3 regions of the Arthrobacter sp. NPDC080073 genome follow, and region 1 is predicted to be linked to each of the others. Evidence: riboswitches for the same ligand, from Rfam matches in the RefSeq annotation. Region 1 holds a riboswitch; each other region holds the start of a gene.
The links. A riboswitch is a leader RNA that binds a small molecule or an ion and turns the genes downstream of it on or off. The one in region 1 is predicted to bind glycine.
Positions count from the first base shown of each region.

Region 1 (7,160 bases):
GGGCATGCGCACGCCACCGCGCTTGTACGCTCGCACGACGAGCGAACTGCGCACGGCCAGGGCACGCGCGGCCCACGGAGATGACGTGAGGAAATCGCGCAGTTCGTTCAAGCTGGCGAGGGTGACGTTGGCCATGAGCTGGAATTCGCCCATTGCCATGACCGCGTAGCGGACCCCGGGTGCTTCAGCGAGCAGCCGGCCGACCTCGGCGGCGTCGGACGGGGCGGTGCGGACCCAGACCACGGCTTCGATCGGAAGGCCGATGTCCGAGGGCTCAACGATCGCCCGGACGCTCAGTGTGCCCTCCTCGAGGAGGGTGTTGAGCCGTCGGCGCACGGCCGGGGCGGAGAGTCCCACGGCTTCCCCCAGCTCGGCGACGGGAACGCGGCCGTCAGCCACGAGGATCCGCACAAGGTGGGAGTCGACGTCGTCGAGCGCTCCGCTCGCACTCGGCCGGGACGGCGGAGGCGGCACTTCCTGGAGCGCGGCAGTTTCCTCGGCGGTGACGGGGCCCGGGTGCCATTCAGCCACCGTGCGGAAATACTCCATGACGGGCGAAGCGCTCACTTGCACCACGCCGTCGAGGGCTGGCAGTTCCTCCAGCACAAGGCTCGAGAGGCGTCCCGCACGGGCCTGTACTTCGAACAGGAGGCGGGTGGGACCGGTGAGCGCATAGACGAAAATAGCGTCCGGGTCGCGGGAAAGCTCCTCCGCGATGGCGACCAACCGCGAGGGCTCACAGTGAACCTCCACAAGGTGGGTCGGGCCGAGCGTCACCAGGCCGGCCACGCGCACGACGTTCGAATCCAGCAATGCGATGCCGCGGCGGGTCACGGTACTGAAGGGTTCGCCCAGGACTTCGGCAATGCGCCGCCAGGAAGCGCGGCCGTTGACCTGGAGAGCGCCGACAATCCGCCGATCGAGCCCGTCCAGCTCGCGCGAGGGTGCCAGCATGACCATGTACCCGATTATGCCGCGTCGCCGCGTTCCCTCCCCAACTGGCTCGCAGTTAACGTCGTTTAGAGGCCTGAAAACGACAACAACTGCGAGTCAGTTGGGCTAGCCGACATACCGGTTCCGGCCGGCGCGGAAGCCGAAGAACGCCGCCAGGGATCCCACCACGAGGAACAGGATGCCGGCAGCCGCGAAGCCGCCGGTCGCCTGGTGCAACTGGCCGACCATCAGGGTTCCCGTGGAGCCCAAGCCATAGCCGACGCCCTGCATCATGCCCGAAAGGTGCGCCGCGGTATGCGAATCACGGGTACGCAGCATGATCATGGTCAACGCCACGGCCGTGAGGCTCCCCTGGCCCAGGCCCAACAGCCCGGTCCACACCCAAATCAAACTCGTGGGACCGAAGATGCTCAAGGCAAAGCCGCCGCCGGTCATGAGCGCCACCACGGTGTTGATGACGCGCTGATCCTTGAAACGGGCCGCGAGCCCCGGGGCAATGAACGAACCAAGCATCTGCAGCACAATCGACACGGACACGATCAAGCCGGCCGTCCCGCCGTCGATCCCGCGATCACGCAGAATCGGCGCCAACCAGGCAAACACGCTGAAGGACATCATCGCCTGCAACACCATGAAGATGGTGACCTGCCAGGCGACGGCGGAACGCCAGACGTTCGCACCGCCGTCGGCGGCATTGTGCCGGACGGGATGCTGGCGGACCGCCAGCGGCAGGAAAAGCACAAGTACGACGGCGGCGGGCAGCGCCCAGAACCACAGCGCCGAGGTCCAGTGCCCGGCCGCCGTGAAGACGGGATAGGTGAAACCGGCACCAAGTGCGGCGGACGCGCAAATCGCCGTCGTATACAGCCCGCCCATGAGCCCAAGCCGATGCGGGAAGTCGCGCTTGACCACGCCGGGAAGCAGCACGTTGCATAGCGCGATCGCGGCGCCGCACGCGGCGGTGCCGGCAAGGAGGGCCGGCAAGTGCCCGGCGCCGGCGAGGTCCACGGGACGGAGCAGCAGCCCAGCCGTTAGCACTGCCATCGCGCCGAGCAATACTCTTTCGGCACCGAAACGGCGCGCCAGGACCGGCGCCAGCGGTGCGAAGACACCCAATAAGGTCACCGGCACTGTGGTGAGGACAACCACTGCCCAGCCCGGCAGCCCGGCGTCGGCGGTGACTTCCGGAAGAACCGCCGAAAAGCTCGAAAACACCGTCCGCAGGTTCAGGCCGATAAGCACCAGGCAGATCCCCAGGAAAACGAGTCCGGAGCGCGTCTTGACCTGGGTGGGCTCGGCGGCGGGAACCTCGTCGATCTCGGCGTCGACGAGGATCTCCGGGACGGCGGAGTGCGGCTTGGTGTTCTCGGGGGAGCTTGAAGCACGGGTCACCAACCCATTCTGGCAGTTTGTCCACTTACGCAGGCTCCGCCGCGGGCGTTTGGCCCTGCAACGGTATTCTGGAGGAGATGAGTGAAACCCCAGAATCCCCCGAAACACCGCAGTCTTCGCGCCCCGTGACCCCTGGCAGCCAGGCCTCCTTTGGCACATATGGTGGCCGGCCGGTCAGTTTCGTCCGCCGCGGGACCCGCCTTCAGGGCCGCCGCCAGGCAGCGTGGGAAGAGCACTCGGACCGCTGGGCCATCCAGGTTCCGCGGCATGTCGCCAACACCTCCGTGCACCCGGACTACGTGTTCGACGCCGAAGCCGAGTTTGGGCGCAAAGCACCGCTGATTGTCGAAATCGGTTCGGGACTCGGCGACGCCGTGTGCCACGCAGCGGAGCAGAACCCGGACAAGGACTTCCTCGCCGTGGAGGTCTATACCCCGGGCCTGGCCAACACGATGATCAAGATCAACAGCCGCGGGCTCAGCAACGTGCGCGTGGTGGAGGCCAACGCGCCGGAGGTCCTGGCCACCATGCTCCCCGCGGGTTCGGTGAGCGAGCTCTGGGTCTTCTTCCCGGACCCATGGCACAAATCCCGGCACCACAAACGCCGCCTCATCCAGCCCGCGTTCGCCAAACTCGCTGCGCGGTCCCTCAAAAAGGGTGGCCTGTGGCGGATCGCCACCGACTGGTCCAACTACGCCATCCACGTCCGCGAGGTCCTCGCCGGCTCCACCGAGTTTGAGAACGTGCACCGCGGCGAGCGGACCGGCGCTGACAGCCCCCTCACCCAAGTGTGGGAATCCGGAGTCGAATCCATGGTTGGCGGGGCACCTGTCAAGGAAGGCCGCGCCCCTGTCAGCACGGAGCACACCGGCCCCAACGAGGGAGTGGACCACGTGGGCGGGTGGGCTCCGCGCTTCGATGGCCGCATCCGCACCAGCTTCGAAAACAAGGCCCACGAGGCCGGGCGCATGATCTTCGACCTCAGCTACCGCAGGATCTAGGGGCAGATATTGGTGGGGCAACGAAGGCGTCCACCTTGTTTAGCTCGTTGAACTTACTACTTGGTCCCGCACCTCAAGGTGGCGCCTTCCCAGGCGCTGGCTGATCCCACTGCCCCGGTCGGGAACGTCCCAGTACTACGGACGAACATCCTGAATGTCGATTCACGAAGGTCCGCGCAAACGACCTCAGGAGATGTCTGGATCAAGGATGCTTGTCCCTGGTTAAAGCTATTGAACGGACCTGCGACTCGCTGAAGCCCCCACCAAACCGTCTTATACAGATTCGTTGTCTGGGACATGCTGATCATGAAGACATTGCACGTCGTCTTTGGGTGACCCCCGACAGTTCCATACGGATAGATGCTTCCTGATGTCCGTTTATAAACGTTTCCGGTGTCAATGGTGCAACGCTGGCCGCTAACACCGGCGATCGCCGACAGGCTGGTAGGAGCAGCGACTTCCTTCGAGATTCGGTTCTTGGGGGTCTCTTCCGTGAATGTTCCCAAGCTCTGCTGGGCTGTAGCTACCTCGGCCCAAGTCAGGTCGCCAGGTTTCGGCGCCGCGACCTTTGGATCATATGCCGGAGCATCGGCGGGGGCGTCTGGCGCCTTCGGCGACTGTTCAATGGCAGTTGACGGCCCTGCCGCGAACAACGAGGCCAGTAACAGGGCTGACGTGGCAAGTACGGATATTTTCTTCATGGCTCCCTTTGCTAATTGCTTTCTGTGCTTAAAACGTTCCGACTAGACAACCGGGCGTTATAAAAAGGTCAAGGCGCTCAAGTTTTCAGGTACCCTGTCAGCATGGCTGCGGTGTGGATCGTCCAACACGATGAAGAGGAACCATTTAATGCCGTGCTTGGCGTCTTCGCATCTCAAGACGAGGCGGAAGTGTTCGCCGAGGAAATCAAGCATGAGTACGCCAGAGGTGTCATCTACTCCCGTTATGAGATCGGATACCGCTTCAACAGAGGACCTGGGCACGTGAGTTTCGGCCCCGGCGACCAGTAACTGGCGGCAACTGCGCCGTACATTCTTAAGGTTCTTGACTTTCGATTCACCCTGTCTTCCGACGAGCGTTATCGGGAGGGGCGACCGGTAAGGCAAATGCTTCAGAATCAAATTAGGCAGAAAAGGCAAATTAAGCAACATTTTTTGTTAAACGGATGGAGGACTTTATCGTGGAGTTCTAGAATCTGGTACTCACAATTTTTATCTTTTGATGTTCCCCAATACTCAATCCCCAATCCAAACACCACTCAATTTTTTGTCTTCGAGCACTCAATTTTGCATATCGACCACTCAGGCAAGAGCAAAACCCTTGACACTGCGTGGTGGGAACCTCGGCTGGAACGGGGGCGTCCTTTGCGCACCGCACAGGCACCGGATACCATGTGAGACGTGTCACCGAAAGGCGGCACGTGCTTATGATCTGCGGCGGGAGAGCCCTGCCGGTACGTTTCAGCAGGCGCCGTAGGAGCAAATCCTCCCCAGGAATCTCTCAGGCCCATGTACCGCCGCGGCAAGGCAACTCTGGAAAGCAGCCCGGGCAACCGGACTCACCGACGGTGCAAGCGTCCAGCCACGAGGCGGAGACGCGGAAACTCTCAGGTCCAATACAGAGCGGGGAGGAACCGAATCAACGTGGTGCGTCCGCGCCACCTGAATTATGGAGTTCCTCATGACCCTGGCACCCGAAGGCCGTAAGCTGCTGCGCGTTGAACAGCGCAACAAAGCCGTCCCGGTCGAACGCAAGCCCGAGTGGATCAAGGCCAAGGTCCAGATGGGCCCGGAGTTCGTGGGCCTGAAGAACCTCGTGAAAAAGGAAGGCCTGCACACCGTCTGCGAGGAAGCCGGCTGCCCGAACATCTTCGAGTGCTGGGAAGACAAGGAAGCGACCTTCCTCATCGGCGGCTCCGAATGCACCCGCCGCTGCGACTTCTGCCAGATCGACACCGGCAAACCCTCCCCCGTGGACCGGTTCGAACCCACCAAGGTCGCCCGCTCCGTCCAGGCCATGGCCCTGCGCTACGCCACCGTCACCGGCGTCGCCCGCGACGACCTCGAAGACGAAGGCGTCTGGCTCTACGCCGAAACCGTCCGCAAGATCCACGAACTGAACCCCGGCACCGGCGTCGAACTGCTCATCCCCGACTTCTCCGGCAAACCCGAACACATCAAAGCGATCTGCGACTCGAACCCGGAAGTCTTCGCGCACAACGTCGAAACCGTGCCCCGGATCTTCAAGCGCATCCGCCCCGCGTTCCGCTACGACCGCTCCCTGGACGTCATCACCCAGGGCCGGGCCGCCGGCATGGTCACCAAATCCAACCTGATCCTGGGCATGGGCGAAACCCGGGAAGAGATCTCCGAAGCACTGGCCGACCTGCACGCCGCCGGCTGTGACCTGATCACCATCACCCAGTACCTGCGCCCCTCCGAACGGCACCTGCCCGTGGACCGCTGGGTCAAACCCCAGGAATTCGTCGAGCTCGCCACCGAAGCCGAGGAAATCGGCTTCCTCGGAGTCATGTCCGGCCCCCTGGTCCGCTCCTCCTACCGCGCCGGACGCCTCTGGGCCACCGCGATGCGCAAGAAAGGCCGCGAAATCCCCGCACACTTAGAGCACATTGCCGAAGGCATCCAGGACTCCGGCACCACCCGCCAGGAAGCCCGCACCCTCCTCGCACACCACGCGACGGCCTGATCCGCAAGGAGCCAGCATGTTCCCCACCCGGATTGAAATCATTCCCTCAGACGGAATCGTCGAGAAAGTCCAGGCCGCAGTGCCGCTTTCCACAACGCTCACCGTTACCTGCTTGCCCCATCACGGGATCGCGCGGACCATGGAGGCTTCCATCAAGCTCAGCCTTCTGGGCTACAACGTGGTTCCGCACCTCTCGGCACGCGGGCTGGAGCACCGGTCGCAGCTTTCCCGCATCCTCCGGGACTGCGAGGCTGCCGGGATCACGGAGGTCTTCGCCATCGGTGGAGACGGCGCGCAAGCTGCCGGCCCCTATGGATCGAGCCTTCCCCTCTTGGCGGACATCGCCGAGTGCTCCGGCGGCAGCATCACCGCGGGCATCGCCGGTTACCCCGAGGGGCATCCTTCCGTGAGCGGGCTGGACTTGCTGGATGCCCTGTTGGCCAAACAACATCTGGCGACGCACGTTGTCACGCAAATGTGTTTCTCCGCCCCGAAGGTCCTCGATTACGCAGCACTCCTGCGCCGCGAAGGGGTCGACCTGCCGGTGTGGGCCGGTGTTCCCGGGGCCGTTCCGAGGACAAAACTGCTGGCGCTGGCGACCCAGATCGGCGTCGGGACCTCCTTGAAGTTCCTCAGCAATAAAGGGACCCTTGCGCGCAAGCTTCTGGGCGTGGACAAGTACTCACCGGAAGGCCTGGTTTCCGAACTAACGGCGCGCCCGGATGGTATCTCCGGAATCCATCTCTACAGTTTCAACCGACTGGACATGCCAAGTTGGGGGGGAAGCGATCTGCCAGATCCCGAGCCCAGCGAAGCAGCATCCGCCTAGCCGCGTACGCTGACCCCCTAGGTCCTGGGAACCCCTAGCTTCCCGGGACTGAAATCACCGCGACCGTCTTCTGGGCGTCATCGCGCAGTTCCACGCCCGAAATCCCGGCGAGCTGGACCGGCGTCGCGCCCGTGACCTTGATGTGGCCGCTGGAGGTCGCCGTCCAACCGCACGCCATTTCCTCCGTGCCGTCGCGGCCCTTGACCCATAGGTACATCGTGCCCTGCGCCGGCATGCTGCGGCCTTCCAGTTGCAGCTCGGTCCCCCACGCCTTCCTG
Region 1 covers NZ_JBFBKR010000013.1:107,650-114,809, reverse strand. Annotated here, with positions in the region: gene AB0O52_RS15570 (Lrp/AsnC family transcriptional regulator) at 1-960, opposite strand, end outside; gene AB0O52_RS15565 (MFS transporter) at 1,060-2,346, opposite strand; gene trmB (tRNA (guanosine(46)-N7)-methyltransferase TrmB) at 2,424-3,347, shown strand; gene AB0O52_RS15555 (hypothetical protein) at 4,151-4,357, shown strand; glycine riboswitch at 4,775-4,873, shown strand; gene lipA (lipoyl synthase) at 5,028-6,053, shown strand; gene AB0O52_RS15545 (methylenetetrahydrofolate reductase) at 6,070-6,882, shown strand; gene AB0O52_RS15540 (zf-HC2 domain-containing protein) at 6,917-7,160, opposite strand, start outside.

Region 2 (7,160 bases), on a different contig from region 1:
TTCGGCCAAGGCGGCGACCACGACCTTGGCGTTGCCCGCGTTCGGGACCACGAGGAACGTGGCGTCGCCGCGGCGGTAGGTGATGAGGTCGTCGATGATGCCGCCGTCTTCCTGGCAGATCAGCGAGTACTTGGCCTTGCCAACCGACATGGCGGAGATTTTGCCGACCAGGGCGTAGTCCAGGAAGGCCGCGGCTTCCGGGCCGGTGACCCAGACTTCGCCCATGTGGGAAAGGTCGAACAGGCCCGCGGACCGGCGGACGGCGTGGTGCTCGGCCAGTTCGGAGGAGTACTTCAGGGGCATCTGCCAGCCACCGAAATCGGTGAAGGAAGCGCCGAGTTTCTTGTGCTGCTCATAGAGAGCCGTGTAGTTCTCAGTCATTGCGTCAGTCCTTAGCTTTCGAAGGGTTCTGTGGATTCCTCGAACTCTTCGAGGGGTGGGCAGGAGCAGACCAGGTTGCGGTCGCCTGCGGCACCGTCGATGCGGCCCACGGGCGGGAAGTACTTGTCCTGCTTGAGGTGGTGGACCGGGAAGACGGCCTGCTCGCGGGAGTACTCACGGTTCCAGTCCGAGGAGACGACGGCGGCCGCGGTGTGCGGTGCGTGGCGCAGCGGGCTGTTCTCCACCGTGAAGTCCCCGTGGGCGACCTGGTCGATTTCCTTGCGGATGGTGATCATGGCTTCGATGAACCGGTCGATCTCGCCAAGGTCCTCGGACTCGGTGGGCTCCACCATCAGAGTCCCCGCGACCGGAAACGCCAGGGTGGGGGCATGGAAACCGTAATCGATCAGGCGCTTGGCCACATCCTCCGCGGTGACGCCGGTCTTGGCGGTCAGTTCGCGCAGGTCCAGGATGCACTCATGGGCCACGAGCCCGCCTTCGCCGGTGTAGAGCACCGGGAAGTACTCGTTCAGGCGCGAGGCGATGTAGTTCGCGGCCAGCAGCGCGGACTTCGTGGCCTCGGTCAGGCCTTCGCCGCCCATGAGCTTCACGTACGCCCAGGAAATCGGCAACACACCCGCGGAGCCGTAGCGGGAGGCGGAAATCGCAACGCCATGTCCGTCTTCGTGTGCTGCCGTGTTAGCGTCGCCTGGCATAAACGGTGCCAGGTGCGCCTTGGCCGCGACCGGGCCCACGCCCGGTCCGCCGCCGCCGTGCGGAATGCAGAAGGTTTTGTGGAGGTTCAGGTGGGACACGTCGCCGCCGAACTTGCCCGGCTGGGCCAGGCCGACCAGGGCGTTCAGGTTGGCGCCATCAACGTACACCTGGCCACCGGCTGCATGCACGGAGTCGCAGATTTCGCGCACGTCCGCGTCGTACACGCCGTGCGTGGACGGGTAGGTGATCATGATGGCCGAAAGCACGTCCTTGTTGGCCTCGATCTTGGCCTGCAGGTCCGTGTGGTCGATGGTGCCGTCGGCCGCGGTGGCCACCACCACCACCTTCATGCCGGCCAACACGGCCGAGGCGGCGTTGGTGCCGTGGGCCGAAGCCGGGATGAGGCAGACGTTGCGCTGGGCCTCACCGCGGGAGTGGTGGTAGCCGCGGATCGCCAGCAGGCCCGCGAGTTCGCCCTGGGAACCGGCGTTGGGCTGGATGGAAACCTGGTCATAGCCCGTGATCTCGCTCAGCTGGGATTCCAGGTCCGTGATCAGCTCACGCCAGCCCTCGGTCTGGGAATCCGGGGCGAAGGGGTGGATCGAGGCGAATTCCGGCCAGGAGATCGCTTCCATCTCGGCGGTCGCGTTCAGCTTCATCGTGCACGATCCCAGCGGGATCATGGTGCGGTCCAGCGCCAGGTCCCGGTCCGAGAGCCTGCGGATGTAGCGCAGCAGCTGGGTCTCGGAACGGTGCGTGTTGAACACCGGGTGCTGCAGGTAGTCCGACGTTCGCTCGACGGCGGCCTCCAGGGCGAAGCCCTCCGTGTCGTACGTGAGGCCAGCCCCGTAAGCAGCCACGATGGAAAATGCGTCCATGACTGCGGCGATGGTCTTTTCTGTGGTCTTTTCGTCTGCTGAGACGCCGACAAGATCGCCCGTGATAAGCTGGAGATTTATGCGCTTTGCGGCAGCTGCTGCAATGACTTGTTTAGCTTTCCCGGGGACCCGGACGGTGACGGTGTCGAAGAAGCTGCCGTGCAGGACCTCAAGGCCCGCGGCCTTCAAGGACGCAGCCAGGGTCCGGGCGTGGTTGTGCGCGGTCTCGGCGATCGCCTTCAGGCCATCAGGGCCGTGGTAGACGGCGTACATCGAGGACACGATCGCCAACAGGGCCTGCGCGGTGCAGATATTGGACGTCGCCTTCTCGCGGCGAATGTGCTGCTCGCGGGTCTGCAGCGCCAGGCGGTAGGCGGGAGTGCCGGCGTCGTCCTTGGAAACGCCCACCAAACGGCCCGGCATCGACCGCTCCAGGCCCTTCTGCACCGCCATGTACGCCGCGTGCGGGCCGCCGAAGAACAGCGGCACCCCGAAACGCTGGGTGGAGCCGACGGCGATGTCGGCACCCTGCTCCCCCGGAGGCGTGATCAGGGTCAGGGCGAGGAGGTCAGCGGCAACGGTGACGAGGGCGCCGCGTTCCTTCGCGGCGGCGATCACGCCCGAGTGGTCGAACACCCGGCCGGAAACGCCAGGCTGCTGCAGCACGATGCCGTTGATCTCGCCGTCGGGCAGGCCCCGGGACAGGTCCGCGATCTCCACCTCGAAGCCCAGCGCCTCGGCACGGCCCTTCACGATCGCGATGGTCTGCGGGAGGCAGTCGGCGTCCAGGACGGTCTTGCCGTCATGGGCGGACTTGTTCTTGTTGGCCCGGCGCATCATCAGGACGGCTTCGGCGACGGCGGTGGCTTCGTCCAGCAGGGAGGCGTTGGCGATGGGCAGGCCCACGAGGTCCTGGACCATGGTCTGGAAGTTCAGCAGTGCCTCGAGCCGGCCCTGGGAGATTTCCGGCTGGTACGGGGTGTAGGCGGTGTACCAGGCCGGGGATTCGAGGATGTTGCGGCGGATCACCGGCGGAGTCACCGTGTCGTAGTAGCCCTGGCCGATCATCTGCACGGCCGTCTTGTTCTTGGCCGCCAGCCTGCGCAGCTCAGCCAGGACCTCGACCTCGCTGAGGGCGTCGGTGCCGTGCTTGGACAGCCTCAGTGCGACGTCCTGGCGGATGTCATTGGGAACCGCGGTGTCCACGAGCGAATCGACACTGTCGTAACCGACAGACTTGAGCATGATGTCAATGTCGGCCTGGCGGCGGGCGCCGATATGACGGTCCACGAAAGCGGTGGGGGTTGATTGAATAGTCAAAAGGAACTCCAAGGTAGGGCCGGCCACAGTGACACGGCTTCGGTTTGGGTTCCTCCCCGCTCTGTATCGGACCTGAGAGATTCCGCAGAACGCATTGTCGCGTTGTGTTCCGCTTGCACCGTCGGTGAGCCGGGCCGAAGCCTGGCTGCTTTCCAGAGTTGCCTCGCCGCGGCGGTACGGGGGCCTGAGAGATTCCTGGGGAGGATTTGCTCCTACGGCGCCTGCCCGGTTGATGACTGGGAGGACTCTCCCGCCACGGTTCGAAAGGCATATTCAGATTTGGGTGATTCGGCTCACACCATACACACAACGTCAGTGGCGGGGCAACATCTGCTTGCGGACATTGCTATTGGCGGCGGGTTTACTTGTGCATGGCCGCATGAATCTGGAGCGCAAACCAAAGCTGGGCCAACGTGGACGTTTCAGTCATGTCGAGCCCCGTCAACTCGCTGATTTTCCGGATGCGGTAGATGATGGTTTGGCGATGGGCAAAGAGCGCCGCGGCAGTCTTTTGCCACGACCTCTGAGTGTCCAAGTAGGTCTTCAAAGTCACGATGAGATCGCCTTCCTGGCTCTGTTCATACGTGAAGATCGGGCCGAGCAGCCGCTGAACCAACGCCGTTCCCTCCTCGAAACTCGTGAGCCCCAGCCACGAAGGCCCCTCGGCGTAACGGGTCAGGCTTACGGCATTGCCTTTCGCTGAACCGAGCGCCCACAGCGATTCCTGGAGTGCGCGTTGGACGCCCCCGGCAGACGTCGGCGAGCTGATGCCAATCCGGACCCCGGGCCCCGCGCAGTGGATCAAAACGTCATCGGTCACCGCCGCGGTTACCGCCACATGAAGGGTATTGAGACGCCGCAGGCAAGCGGCCTGGAGTCCGTGGCGCCACAGTTCCGCGTGAATGTTCGCCAGCCGCTCGCCGTCGTCGGCCCCTATCGAAACCACCACGAAATTCTGCGCGGAAATCTCAAAATCGCTGAGCCTGATCTCCAGCTCCGCGATCCCGAGGCGTCCATCGAACGCCTGCAGGAGGAATTCGCCCGCTAGGCGGTGCCGCCCTTCCAGGGACAGGGCCGTTCGGGAGAGTTCCAGCCCGAGCACCGTCGCCGCATGCAGAAGCACGACGGCGTCAGGGTGCGGATCGCTTTTCGGCAGCACCACAAGCACCGCATCGGCGTGGGTAGGGATGTCCATCATCAACACGTGCCGGTCCCGCAGCCGATGCCATTGGAATTTCTTTCCGCCCATGGGTATATGCCCCGTGAAGGGGGCCAATTCCGCTTGCAGGAAGTCCGGCAGCGGCTCACCATCCGGATGCCAGGGATGGAGGCATCGCCGGTCCACGACGAAAAGCTCCGCATTGAGCTCCGCCGCGAGTCCTTGGAGAAGGCCTTGCCAGTGGTCCTCAATTGTTCCCGCCGTACGAAGCAAGTCATACACCCGTGCGGTCTGACGCAGGCGTCGAGATTCCTCCAAAAGGGAAGCTTCAGCCACGGTTCGCGCGATAGCAATGAAGGGCAATGGATACGGAATGCTAATCAGCGGAAGCGGCAACTGCTCGCAGGCCGCCAGGAACTCCGGCAGCAGCTCCGGAGCATGCATCTTTTCCCCGATGGCAAGGGCACTGGCACCTGCATCGACGAGCGCTTCGGCGAGCGCTACTTGGCCTTGGGGGTCGGCCGGGATGGACAGGCCATTGGTCATCATCAGTTCGCCGCCAGTGACCCATTCCCACAGCCTCGGCAGGTCGGAAGTGTGTGCCCAGGTGATCCGGTTGTCCCCACCTGCCGCCCCGGCCAGGAACGTGAGTCCAAGCTGCGGTTCCGCCACGAGCTCAGCCACAGTAATCGCCATGGAAATGCGCTCCCAGATCGTTGGTTTCCGGCCGATTTCACGGTACTTAGACATTTGTATAAGAGCCTCGGCCATTTGTAGTCAATCTACCGCTATACGCCGTGATGCACGTCACTAAGACTTGGATTACCTACTTCCCCTCAAGGGCGAGCATCCCGCCTCCCAACACCGCTGCCAGCATCGCCGCCCGGCAGCAAAGCTACCGAAGGATCCCGGCATGACAACGCATCAGCCCATCGGCCCCGTCGACGCAACAAAAGTTCCCCGGTACGCGGGCCTCGGCACTTTCGCCAGGCTCCCCCAAATCGACCGCGTTCCGGACTACGACATTGCGATCGTCGGTGTACCGTTCGACGGCGGAACGTCCTTCCGGCCCGGCGCCCGTTTCGGCCCTGCCGCGGTCCGCGAAGCCTCCCGCCTTCTGCGTCCGGGGTACCACCCGGAATTGGACGTTGAGCCCGTCAACGAAGTCCAGGTTGTGGACGCCGGCGACATCGCCTGCACCCCCTACGACATTGCACGGGCCGTCCGTGAAATCGAAGGGCAGGCATTGCCCCTGATCGGTGAGGACAAGAAGCTCATCTCGATCGGTGGCGACCACACCATCGCCCTCCCGATGCTCAGGGCCCTGAACAAAGTCCACGGACCGGTCGCGTTGCTGCACTTCGACGCCCACCTGGATACATGGGACACCTACTTCGATCAGCCGGTCACACACGGAACCATCTTCCGGCGGGCGTTCGAGGAAGGCCTCCTCGTGGAAGATAGGTCCATGCACGTCGGAATCCGCGGGCCGGTCTATGACCGCAACGATTTCCTCCGAGACCATGAATTCGGATTCCAGATCATCCGCTGCTCGGACCTGGACGTCATAGGCGTTCCCGCGGCCATCGCCCAGGTCAAGGAGCGGCTCGGCGACACCCCGGTCTACGTCTCCATCGACATCGACGTCCTGGATCCCTCCTATGCGCCAGGCACCGGCACCCCTGAGATGGGCGGACTCCACTCCCGAGAGCTGCTGGCCCTGCTCCGCGGACTGGACGGCATCAACATCGTCGGCGCCGACGTCGTCGAGGTCGCTCCGGCTTACGACCATGCAGACATCACCTCGGTGGCCGCGGCCACCCTTGTCTTCGACCTCCTCGCGCTGATGGTGAACCGCGGCAAGGCGTCCGCTGTCCGTGAATTGCAAGCAGCATCCTGGACCGCATCATGAGCACCCCAAGCAATCCCGCCGCAGTCACCGAAGTGCCCCGGCTGGAAGACAAAACCATTCAGCCCATCCCGTTGAACGAACGCCACGGAAAAGCGCGGGACCTCTTCACCATCTGGTTCGGTTCCAACATCATGATCATGACCATCGTGACCGGCGGACTCGCCACCACGGTGTTCGGGCTAAGCTTTGTGCCTGCCATCGTGGGAATCATCCTCGGAAACGTCATCGGTGGCATCTTCATGGCGCTGCACTCCGCCCAAGGACCGCAATTGGGCGTGGCACAGATGATCCAGACACGGGGCCAATTCGGTTCCTTCGGGGCGCTACTGATCGTTGTCATCGTGGTGATCATGTACGTCGGATTCTTCGCGGCCAACCTGGTCTTTGGCGGCGAGGCAATGGCGGCAGTCAGCCCGGACATCAGTGTAGACGCGGGCATAATCATCATCGGCGTCGTGAGCGTTGTTGCCACGATTTTCGGCTACCGGCTCATTCACGCCTACGCACGTTTCCTCAGCATAGTGGCCGGTTTGGCGTTGCTTCTGGCCTTCGTCTGGATCATGTTCGTCCACGGGCTGCCTGCCACTTTCCTCTACCAGGGAAACTTCAACTGGGTCGGCTTCATGGCCACCGTCTCCGTATCCGCCTTGTGGCAGCTCGCCTACGCTCCGTATGTCTCGGACTACTCCCGTTACATGCCGCAAGGCACCGGCTCGGGCCCGGCATTCTGGGCGTCCTACTCAGGCTGCGTCCTGGGCACGCTCTTCCCGATGATCCTGGGTGCCTTGGTGGG
Region 2 covers NZ_JBFBKR010000006.1:189,400-196,559, forward strand. Annotated here, with positions in the region: gene gcvT (glycine cleavage system aminomethyltransferase GcvT) at 1-381, opposite strand, end outside; gene gcvP (aminomethyl-transferring glycine dehydrogenase) at 393-3,296, opposite strand; glycine riboswitch at 3,459-3,559, opposite strand; gene AB0O52_RS09900 (PucR family transcriptional regulator ligand-binding domain-containing protein) at 3,658-5,151, opposite strand; gene speB (agmatinase) at 5,369-6,367, shown strand; gene AB0O52_RS09910 (cytosine permease) at 6,364-7,160, shown strand, end outside.
Region 2: it holds a riboswitch for glycine, as region 1 does, so the genes downstream of both, gcvP (aminomethyl-transferring glycine dehydrogenase) here and lipA (lipoyl synthase) in region 1, are expected to answer to the same signal.

Region 3 (7,160 bases), on a different contig from region 1:
TCGTATTTCAGGGGCATCTGCCAGCCACCGAAATCGGTGAAGGAAGCGCCGGCGATTTTGTGCTGCTCATAGAGAGCCGTGTAGTTCTCAGTCATTGCGTCAGTCCTTAGCTTTCGAAGGGTTCTGTGGATTCCTCGAACTCTTCGAGGGGTGGGCAGGAGCAGACCAGGTTACGGTCGCCGGCGGCACCGTCGATGCGGCCCACGGGCGGGAAGTACTTGTCCTGCTTCAGGTGGTGGACCGGGAAGACGGCCTGCTCGCGGGAGTACTCACGGTTCCAGTCCGAGGAGACGACGGCGGCCGCGGTGTGCGGTGCGTGGCGCAGCGGGCTGTTCTCCACCGTGAAGTCCCCGTGGGCGACCTGGTCGATTTCCTTGCGGATGGTGATCATGGCTTCGATGAACCGGTCGATCTCGCCAAGGTCCTCGGACTCGGTGGGCTCCACCATCAGAGTCCCCGCGACCGGAAACGCCAGGGTGGGGGCATGGAAACCGTAATCGATCAGGCGCTTGGCCACATCCTCCGCGGTCACGCCGGTCTTGGCGGTCAGTTCGCGCAGGTCCAGGATGCACTCATGGGCCACCAGCCCGCCTTCACCGGTGTACAGCACCGGGAAGTACTCGTTCAGGCGCGAGGCGATGTAGTTCGCGGCCAGCAGCGCGGACTTCGTCGCCTCGGTCAGGCCTTCGCCGCCCATGAGCTTCACGTACGCCCAGGAAATCGGCAACACACCCGCCGAACCGAAGCGTGAGGCGGAGATCGCAACGCCAGTCCCTGGCAAAGAAGCGCCGTCTTCGTGTGCTGCCTTGTTGGCATCGCCCGGCATGAACGGTGCAAGGTGCGCCTTGGCAGCGACCGGGCCCACGCCCGGTCCGCCGCCGCCGTGCGGGATGCAGAAGGTCTTGTGCAGGTTCAGGTGGGACACGTCGCCGCCGAACTTGCCCGGCTGGGCCAGGCCCACCAGGGCGTTCAGGTTGGCGCCGTCGACGTACACCTGGCCGCCGGCAGCATGCACCGAGTCGCAGATCTCGCGCACGTCCGCGTCGTACACGCCGTGCGTGGAGGGGTAGGTGATCATGATGGCCGAGAGGACGTCCTTGTTGGCGTCGATCTTCGCCTGCAGATCCGCGTGGTCAATGGTGCCGTCGGCTGCGGTGGCCACCACCACCACCTTCATGCCGGCCAACACTGCCGAGGCGGCGTTGGTGCCGTGGGCGGAAGCCGGGATGAGGCAGACGTTGCGCTGGAGGTCACCGCGGGAGTGGTGGTAGCCGCGTATGGCCAGCAGGCCCGCGAGTTCGCCCTGGGAACCGGCGTTGGGCTGGATGGAGACCTGGTCGTAACCGGTGATCTCGGTCAGGTCAGCTTCCAAATCTTCGATCAGTTCGCGCCAGCCTTCGGTCTGGGAATCCGGGGCGAACGGGTGGATCGAGGCGAACTCCGGCCAGGAGATGGCTTCCATCTCGGCGGTGGCGTTCAGCTTCATCGTGCACGATCCCAGCGGGATCATGGTGCGGTCCAACGCCAGGTCCCGGTCCGAGAGCTTGCGGATGTAGCGCAGCAGCTGGGTTTCGGAACGGTGGGTGTTGAACACGGGGTGCTGCAGGTAGTCCGAAGAGCGCTCGACGGCGGCCTCCAGGGCGAAGCCCTCGCCCCCGTCTGCGAGCGAAGCGCCGAACGCTGCGGCCACGTCGCCGAGGATTTCTTCAGTTGTTGTCTCGTCAACGGAGATTCCTACGGTGTCGGCGTCGATGCCGCGCAGGTTGATGCCCTTGGCCTCGGCGGCGGCGACGATTCCGGCAGCCTTGCCCGGGACCCGGACGGTGACGGTGTCGAAGAAGCTGCCGTGCAGGACCTCAAGGCCCGCGGCCTTCAAGGACGCGGCCAGGGTCCGGGCGTGGTTGTGGGCGGTCTCGGCGATCGCCTTCAGGCCATCGGGGCCGTGGTACACGGCGTACATCGAGGAAACGATGGCCAACAGGGCCTGCGCGGTGCAGATGTTGGACGTCGCCTTCTCGCGGCGGATGTGCTGCTCACGGGTCTGCAGCGCGAGTCGGTAGGCGGGGGTGCCGGCGTCGTCCTTGGAAACGCCCACCAGACGGCCCGGCATCGACCGCTCCAGGCCCTTCTGGACAGCCATGTACGCCGCGTGCGGGCCGCCGAAGAACAGCGGCACCCCGAAACGCTGGGTGGAGCCGACGGCGATGTCGGCGCCCTGCTCGCCCGGAGGCGTGATCAGGGTCAGGGCCAGCAGGTCCGCGGCGACGGTGACGAGGGCGCCGCGTTCCTTGGCGGCGGCGATCACGCCGGAGTGGTCGAACACCCGGCCGGAAACCCCCGGCTGCTGCAGCACGATCCCGTTGATCTCGCCCTCGGGCAGGCCCCGGGACAGGTCCGCGATCTCCACCTCGAAGCCCAGCGCCTCGGCACGGCCCTTCACGATCGCGATGGTCTGCGGCAGGCAGTCGGCATCCAGGACGGTCTTGCCGTCATGGGCGGACTTGTTCTTGTTCGCCCGGCGCATCATCAGGACCGCTTCGGCCACGGCCGTGGCTTCGTCCAGCAGGGAAGCGTTGGCGATCGGCAGGCCCACGAGGTCCTGGACCATGGTCTGGAAGTTCAGCAGCGCCTCGAGCCGGCCCTGGGAGATTTCCGGCTGGTATGGGGTGTAGGCCGTGTACCAGGCCGGGGATTCGAGGATGTTGCGACGGATCACCGGCGGAGTCACCGTGTCGTAATAGCCCTGGCCGATCATCTGCACGGCCGTCTTGTTCTTGGCCGCCAGTTTGCGCAGTTCCGCCAGGACCTCGACCTCGCTGAGGGCGTCGGTGCCGTGCTTGGACAGCCTCAAGGCGACGTCCTGGCGGATGTCATTGGGAACCGCGGTGTCCACGAGCGAATCGACACTGTCGTAACCGACAGACTTGAGCATGATGTCAATATCGGCCTGGCGGCGGGCGCCGATATGCCGGTCCACGAACGTAGTGGAGGTTGAGCTAACCGTCACGAAGGAACTCCATTAATAAGGCGGCGCAGGGTACGCCACAGCTAATCGGGTTCCTCCCCGCTCTGTATTGGACCTGAGAGTTTCCGCGAATCCGTGCTTGTGGCACTGGTTCGCTTGCACCGTCGGTGAGCACGCGTCAGCGTGCTGCTTTCCAGAGTTGCCTTGCCGCGGCGGTACGGGGGCCTGAGAGATTCCTGGGGAGGATTTGCTCCTACGGCGCCTGCATCACATGCCTGCAGGACTCTCCCGCCGCAGATCAAAGGCGTATTCAGTTATATGAATCTACAGTGGTTGCCGGTGACGGCTGCCACAACTATCAATTGTCCTATGGACTGCCCGCGTCCGCAAATATGGTCAGCGAGCTGCCCGACTTTCCCAACTGACTCGCACTTATTGTCGTTTTGGAGCCTCAAAACGACATCTACTGCGAGTCAGTTGGGCTGCCGGTCAGTTACGGAGGCGCTCGACGGCGGCCAGCAGCGCTCCGACGTCGGCGCTCCTCGCGCTGGCCTTGGCTTGCGTATCACCGGCGCCGCCTTCAAGCATCGCATTGAAGTAAAGGCCGTCGCCCATGTACCGGACCGCTTTGGCCATTTCGGGCCCCACTTCCTCGGCGAGCACGTCGAGCCATTGTTGCTGGATCCCGGCGAAACGCCTGCGCGTTTCTTCATGGGCTACTTCCGCGAGGCGCGTGGCCGCTACAAACACCCGGTCCAAGGGAGTATCCGCCCACAGGGACGACTTGATAAAGAACGCGGCCGCGCCTTCGGGGGCTGTCTTCATTGCCTCGATGTCCAGTGCGGCCAGCCCGTCCATGCGTTCGAGCAAGGAACTGATCATGGCTTCCTTGTTCGGGAAATGGTAGAGCAAGCCGCCCTTGGAGACACCTGCGCGCTTGGCGACGGCGTCCAGGGTGGCAGCCCGCTCCCCCACCTCGATCAGCAGGGCTTCAAAGGCATCCAGGACAGCGTCCCGGGCAATAGGTTTTCGCGGCATGGTGTCCATCATCCCTTAGTTCGATGTGGCAATTTTATGAGTCGGATTGAAACTATACCGTCCAGACGGTACAGTTATGTCCATGTTCAGCCCGTCCACAACCCAGCACCCCCGCACCCCTTCGATCCAATCCGCCCCGTGGCGAGATTGGGCTGCCCTGGCACTCCTGATGTTCCCCGTGCTGCTGGTGGCTGTGGACAATACGGCGCTGACATTTGCCCTGCCGCAGATCGCGCGTTCGCTCGACGTCGGGGGCGTGCAGCTCCTTTGGGTCGTTGATGCGTATGCGCTTGTCCTCGCCGCGCTGTTGGTGTCCATGGGAAACCTGGGAGACAGGATCGGCCGCCGCCGCTTGCTGTTAATCGGCAGCACGGGGTTCGCAGCCGTTTCCGCGGCCACCGCCTTCGCGCCGTCGGCTGAATGGCTCATCGCCGGACGTGCCGGCATGGGCATCTTCGGAGCCATGCTCATGCCGTCCACGCTGTCCTTGATCCGCAACATCTTCCCGGACCCGAACCGCCGCCGGCTCGCCGTCGCCGTGTGGGCCGCCGGATTCTCCGGCGGCGCCGCGCTCGGACCGATCTTCGGTGGCTGGCTCGTGGAGCACTTCTGGTGGGGAGCCGTGTTCCTGGTTGCAGTGCCACTGTTGCTGCCCCTGCTCGCCTTCGGCCCGTTCCTCATCCCCGAATCCAAGGATCGCAACCCGGGCAAGCCCGACGTTCCCAGCGTCGTGCTGTCCATCCTGACGATGGCCCCCGTGGTTTATGGCATCAAAGAGGCAGCCGTGCACGGTTTTGGCCCTGGTCCCGCGGCCTTCATGGCATTCGGCCTGGTCATGGGAATCGTCTTCGTCCGCAGGCAGCGCACGTTGGCGTCGCCGATGTTGGATGTACGGCTTTTCCGGAACAAGGTCTTCAGCACTGCCATCACGGCCAACGTCTTGTCCCTGTTCTCCATGACGGGCTTCATCTACTTCTTCGCGCAGCACTTGCAGCTCGTGGAAGGCCAATCCCCCATGCAGGCGGGTATCGCGATGGTTCCGGCACTGCTGGCCACCATCGTGGCGGGCCTGGTGGTTGTTCCACTCGTCAAGCGGATCCGCCCGGGCCTGGTGGTAGCAGCGGGGCTGGCATTGAGCGCCGTTGGATATCTCGTGGCCGCGCTCGGCAACCACAGCCAGGGGCCCGGGTACCTTTTGACGGCACTCCTGCTGCTGGCCATAGGGGTCGGTTCGGCGGAGACCATCTCCAACGACATGATCCTTGGCGCGGTCCCCGCCGACAAGGCGGGTGCGGCGTCGGCGATCTCCGAAACGGGTTACGAACTCGGATCATTGCTGGGCACGGCCGTGCTTGGCTCCATCCTGACAGCGTCCTACCAACACCACTTGCTGCTTCCGGGCGAATTGTCCGGCCACGCAGCCGAACGCTCGCGGGAGACGCTCGCCGGAGCCATGGACGTCGCGGCCGCGCTGCCCCAACCATTGGGCGACGCCCTGGCCACCGCCGCGCGTGCCGCCTTTGAATCGGGCGTCCACATCACGGCAGCGATCGGGCTGGTACTGATGGCGGGAGCGGCAGTCCTTGCCGCCGTCGTGCTCCGCCGCGTGCCGACCGCAAAGTAGGCCAAGGCTGCCTTGCGGGCTTCGAGGACTCGTGAAGTCTAGACGGCCCGGTTCAAGGCAGCATCAGGCGTACTGAAACTACGGGTAATTCCGCCCAAGGTAGCGGTGGCGAGCGTCGAGAGGTAGTCGTGCCGGCGTCGGGCAGTAATGCGCGATTGGGGCTCGAAGGATTGCTCGGGATCGTCCGCGTAATGCGCGGAAAGTCCATCGCGCATGAGGCGGATGCCCTCGGCGCGCTGTTGGGAGACCGCCGCGTGCGTGGAACCGAGTTCCTCGGCCAGTTCCTTGACGGTCCGCCCCCCGAAGTAGATCTCCTCGACGACGTAACGCATCTTTTCCGGCAGGGCGGCGACGGCGGCGCGAAGGTACTTGAGGCGCTCATCGGCCAGGACTGAGTGCTCCGGGGAGATCGTGTCCGCGGCGACTGTGTCCACGACGACGTCGTCCAGCGGCGACAGGGTGCGTGCGGCGTCGGCCAGGGCGGCTTCCACCACGCTGCGTTCGACACCCAGGGCTGACGCGGTTTCGGCGACCGAAGGCGTGCGGCCAAGGACGCCGGACAGCGTTTCCTGGACCGACATGGTTTCCTTGATGCGTTTGCGCGCAGACCGCGTGGCCCAGTCGCTGGCCCGCATCTCGTCCGCAAAGGCTCCGACGATGCGGCGGCGCGCAAATGCGCCGAAGGGGACTCCGAGGTTCGGATCGAAGGAATCGGCAGACGTTATCAACGCTACGGACCCTACCGATGCGAAATCGTCGCGCGACAAATGAGAAGCTCTCGCGCAGAGCTCCGACACCAAGTAGCCAACGAGCGGCAAGTGCTGCACCACCAACTCGTTGCGTTCTTCGCGATTCAAATTAGTCCCCCCATGAGACCTGTTTATTGAGTTGCCAAGCCTGATTCCAGGGACTTCATGGGCGAGCTGCCGAGACGGTGCAACGTGCCGAAGATTACATGGAACAGACATGTATTCAGTGAACATATCATCTGGAAAATAACAATGCGTGTACGCTCATGAAAAAGATAGAAAAGAGGCCTCGGAATCATGTTCCGCAGGCCAAACCAGGGAGTGGGGAACCGTGGGGGCGGACGAGCTATCGGCGATGCTGTGGCGGGAGCGGAGACAGCTGGACCTGCTGTTGTACCGGCTCGAAACACAGTTGCTGCACGTTCGGGCAGGCAACTGGCCTAGATTGAAATTCACTGCCGCCGACGTGGAAAAGGTCCTGGAACACCTTCGGTTCGACACCCTTGCCCGGAATATCGAGTCGTCTGCCCTGGCCATCGAATGGAGCCTGTCGGCCAACGCCACGCTGCCGATGATCGCTTCAGCGGCCCCGCCCGGGATCTGGCCGGAACTGCTGCACGAACACCACCGTGAGCTGGTCGTGTTGCTCAAGCAAGTGGAAACAACCGCGGCCGCCAACGTGGAGGCTCTCCTGACGGGGCCACGCGGAGCCGGGGACCCGCCGCTTGGCCCTGTGCTGCCCGGCGACATCATGGACCCAGTGTTACCTGGAGTGGCGGCGCAG
Region 3 covers NZ_JBFBKR010000014.1:91,266-98,425, forward strand. Annotated here, with positions in the region: gene gcvT (glycine cleavage system aminomethyltransferase GcvT) at 1-95, opposite strand, end outside; gene gcvP (aminomethyl-transferring glycine dehydrogenase) at 107-3,007, opposite strand; glycine riboswitch at 3,169-3,266, opposite strand; gene AB0O52_RS16165 (TetR/AcrR family transcriptional regulator) at 3,455-4,003, opposite strand; gene AB0O52_RS16170 (MFS transporter) at 4,086-5,627, shown strand; gene AB0O52_RS16175 (sigma-70 family RNA polymerase sigma factor) at 5,666-6,484, opposite strand; gene AB0O52_RS16180 (hypothetical protein) at 6,708-7,160, shown strand, end outside.
Region 3: it holds a riboswitch for glycine, as region 1 does, so the genes downstream of both, gcvP (aminomethyl-transferring glycine dehydrogenase) here and lipA (lipoyl synthase) in region 1, are expected to answer to the same signal.